DNA from 2 places in the Bacillus sp. OTU2372 genome. Region 1 is predicted to be linked to the other one. Evidence: predicted binding sites of a transcription regulator. Region 1 holds the regulator's gene; the other holds the start of a gene.
The links. Region 1 encodes Rex, which represses fermentation and respiration genes when NADH is low (regulators of the CRP and FNR family bind a similar motif). Its sites were predicted from a motif close to TTGTGAAATATTTCACAA; they were not measured.

Region 1 (2,208 bases):
CCACTTCCATTCAGTGTAACCAGAGAAAAATGTCCTCCATTGGACGAACCAAGTCCATTGATGACCAGGTCCCCTCTTCGATTCGTTTCCATAGTCATTCTCCCTTATAATAATTTAGCTTTAATTTCTTCCATACATGTCATCATAGATAATACAGTGACCACTTTTGTTCCCGGTTCAAAATGAAAGGCCTCTGAATTAATCAGCAACAGGCAGGAGGAAACGCCAAGCTTTCTTGTTATCACTAATTCACATTTTTTCTGTTTTATCACATGCGCGTTGTCCTTTAAGACCTGAAGCAGCATTTTACCTTCATCTAAATTTATTTCACCCGATTGTAAAAGTTTCTCTAATACATAAACTTCGAGCATTCTTGAAAAGGTAAACTGATGACCGCCCTTATCCATTTCCAAATAGATATCCATTACAGGTGGTGAAACAATGTTGCGTTTTATAAGATCGTCCTTTTCCAGCTCTAAATCACTAATATTAGGTGAAAACATATCTGCTAATTCATCCAAAGACAAATTATCCTTCATGGTCTGGATTTTATTAATCCGCTCTAAAACCTTTTCTTTTGGAAAGAACGTTTCCTGTCCAGTAAAGGTGGATTTTCGGATAAACCACTCTTCGGGGATAAGATCTTTCCGTTTCCATCGGTAGAGCTGCCCATAAGAGATACCGGCAAGTTCCAGTAGCTCCTTCTTAGAAATTAAATCGTCGCTCATTTTAGATAACCCCTTTCTGAAAACAGTGTAACATAACACTGTTATGCTAGTAAAGTGATAAAAAAAGTGTTTCACTAATTTTTGTAAGTGAAACACCCTTTTATCATTATTCCTCTATTTCTTCTGTTGGGTAATGCTTTAAGAAGTAAACTAAAGACTGCAGTTCCACTGCCAAGTCGATGTGATGAACCCTGATCGATGAAGGGACATTTAATCGTGCTGGAGTGAAATTTAAGATCCCTCTCACTTCAGCTTTTGCCAGCCTGTCGGTAATCACTTGGGCAACAGGTGCTGGAACCGTTAGAATGACAACAGATATTTTTTCCTCTAAGAGCACTTTTTCGAGATCATCCATCGGATAAACCGGAACTTCACGAATTTTTGTTCCCTCTTTTGCCGGATCGACATCAAAGGCAACTTCAATTTTTGTATTATTGTTTTTTAAGAAATTATAATTTAAAAAGGCAGTACCTAGATTCCCAACCCCAATTAACGCAACCTTTGTTAATTCATCTTGATCAAGTGTCTTACGGAAAAAGGTCAACAAATAGTTGACATTGTAGCCATATCCCTTTTTCCCCAAGGCCCCAAAATAGGAAAAGTCTCGGCGGATTGTCGCACTGTCTACCTTTACCGCTTCACTTAGTTCTGCAGACGAAACTCTTTGTTTACCTGAAGTATGCAGATTTTTTAAAAATCGATAATAGAGGGGCAGCCGTTTTGCTGTCGCCTGTGGTATCTTCATCGTTTCATTACTCATAATCTCCCACACCCCATTATAAAAATTTGATAATATTATTTAACTTGTTCGGTTCTTTTGAAGTCCCCATTTTTTCCGCCCGTTTTCTCAACTAAGTAAGTTGGTCCAATGATCATACCTTTATCTACTGCTTTGCACATATCATAAACGGTTAAAGCGCATGCTGATGCAGCTGTGAGCGCTTCCATTTCAACACCTGTATTCCCTTTTGTTTTAACGGCTGCAGCAATATGCAACTGATAGCTTCCATTTTGATTCTGTTCCCATGAGAAGGATATATTGACCCCTGTTAATGGAATCGGGTGACACATGGGAATAATATCCCAAGTCTTTTTCGCTGCCATTACCGCTGCAACTTGTGCGACAGCTAAGACATCACCTTTTTTCATTTCATGGTTCGTTATTTTTTGATATATTTCTTCACTTACGATAATACTCGATTGAGCAAGAGCCGTGCGTGCCGTTTCGGGTTTGTCGCTGACATCAACCATTTTAGCTCTGCCTTCTTCATTAAAGTGCGTAAATTCTGCCATAAAAAAATCCTCCTACAAAAAAATAATACACTATTTTTAACACTATGTGTGTGAAACTTTGAGCGAAATATACATTTTTCTTGAAAAAAGTGCCATCGATTACTCTTTATTGCTGTCATTACGCTTATAAGGTACACTATTTGTATGGTAGGTAATTTTGAAAGCTGAAACTTAGTGAAGTTTTTCA
Region 2 (2,208 bases), on a different contig from region 1:
CGTATCAAAATCAACCCCAGAACTATAATATGATGCCCTATTACCCGCCCAACCCTTATTACCCGCAGCAAATGCAGACATTTGGTCAAACCTATCAACCGGGCTTTGTACCGCAAAATATAAATTATCAAGCTCAATATACGCAAAAGGATAACCAGTTTCTATTTCAAAACCCGCTTCAGCCGAAGGATGACATGGTTCAACAGTCATATATGCCTATGAATGGATATCCGGTAATGAATCCTTATCCCAAAAACAGTTTCATGCCAAAACAACCAGGTGGAATGAAATCGCTAATGAATTCCTTCAAATCACAAGATGGATCAGTGGACATTAATAAAATGGTGAATACAGCAGGGCAAATGATGAATGCAGTAAACCAAGTATCCTCGCTTGTTAAAGGATTTGGAGGAATATTTAAAAGTTAACCCATTTTAGAGAAAAAAAAGACGGCTATTGGCAGCCGTCTTTCTCATATATAAGGAAGCTAAAAAAATCGGTTATTCTTCTATATCTATTATTTTTCCTTTTTCCTGTGGAATGCGGATTTGCAATAAGCCGTTACGGTACGAAGCCTTAACCAAATTCTCATTGATAGCATGTGGCAGGGCGATCGTTCTAGAAGCTTGCTGCCGAACGTATTTTCGACGATAAACGTGGGTAAGGTCGTTTTCTTCCGTTTCTAATTCCTTATTTTCGACGGAGATGGTTAAATAGTTTCCTGAAATATTTAATTGAATTTGCTCCTTTTGCACACCAGGGAGCTCTGCTGAAATAATATATTCCGATCCTGTTTCAACTGTATCAACTTGAAAACCTGTACCAACCGGAAAAGGAGATTTGAAAAAATCATCAATAGATTGTAAAAATCCCCGCATTGGTTTATCAGTGAAAAAGTCATTCATTGATTTAAATAAATCCTTGAAAGGTTCTGGCAGCTGGGGTTTATGGTTATTTTTATCACTCGGAAGCATGGATGACATGATAATTCCCTCTCTTTTCATTAGTCTACTCCATATCATATGCGGAGAAAAATAGGTAGGTGTCGACATAAGTTCGTCACAAGTTATTGAACAATTTGTTACAAACTCTACTGATGTGATTTAAATCACACTAATGATATGAAAAAATTTGTAGTCTAGTTAAGAAAACTGATGAAAGCGGGGAAGTTACATGTTCTGTTATCAATGTGAACAAACACCATCTGGCGGATGTAAGGTTATCGGTGTTTGTGGTAAAGATGAAACCATCGCCAGCTTACAAGATACAATTATTTTTGGATTAAAAGGAATTGCGGCCTACAGAACACATGCCAACCAACTGGGGTATACGGACCCATTTGTGGATGCGACAACACATGAAGCGCTTTACATGACATTAACTAATTCAAACTTTAATGTACAAGAACATATTGATATGGCTATGAAGGTAGGCAAATCTGCTGTCCGCGTAATGGAAATGCTCGATGAGGCTCATACGAAACGTTTAGGAATTCCAGAACCAATTCGTGTAAGTCAAAATAAAATTGAGGGCAAGTGTATTGTAGTTACGGGGCATAACCTATTCGCTTTAGAAGAATTATTAAAACAAACAGAAGGAAAAGGAATTAATATTTATACACACTCTGAAATGCTGCCTGCTCATGGCTATCCTGCCCTGAAAAAATATGCGCATTTAAAAGGTAATATAGGTAAAGCTTGGTACGACCAACGCCGCCTATTTGAAAAGTTCCCAGGAGCTATTCTAGCTACAACTAACTGTGTAATGCCAATTAAGGGTACTTATGCTGACCGGATGTTCTCCTATGAAGTTGCTGGTCTTGAGAATGTTGAAAAAATTGTGAATGATGATTTTACCCCATTAATTAACAGAGCGTTGGAACTTCCTGAAGCAGCGATAGAATCTGAAGAAACATTACTCACTGGATTCCACCATGAGACTGTTTTAGGATTAGCACCAGAGGTCATTGAAGCAGTGAAAGCAGGTAAGATTAAACGCTTCTTTGTTATTGCAGGATGTGACGCACCTGGAAAAGGCGGGGAATACTACCGAGAGCTTGCTACATCACTTCCTCCAGAGACAGTTATATTAACGACTTCCTGCGGTAAATTCCGCTTTAACGATGTTGATTATGGTGTTGTACCAGGAACAAACATCCCTAGGTATATCGATTTAGGTCAATGTAATAATTCCGGCTCGACTGTGAAA

Region 2: the regulator Rex is predicted to act here: its motif matches at 1,097-1,114, upstream of hcp (hydroxylamine reductase).

Annotation. Positions count from the first base shown of each region.
Region 1 covers NZ_JASATK010000027.1:50,752-52,959, forward strand. The annotation lists gene AAHB15_RS25765 (polymer-forming cytoskeletal protein) at 1-92, opposite strand, end outside; gene AAHB15_RS25770 (YhbD family protein) at 105-728, opposite strand; gene AAHB15_RS25775 (redox-sensing transcriptional repressor Rex) at 835-1,488, opposite strand; gene moaC (cyclic pyranopterin monophosphate synthase MoaC) at 1,524-2,021, opposite strand.
Region 2 covers NZ_JASATK010000009.1:109,709-111,916, forward strand. The annotation lists gene AAHB15_RS15980 (YppG family protein) at 1-428, shown strand, start outside; gene AAHB15_RS15985 (Hsp20/alpha crystallin family protein) at 501-1,004, opposite strand; gene hcp (hydroxylamine reductase) at 1,174-2,208, shown strand, end outside.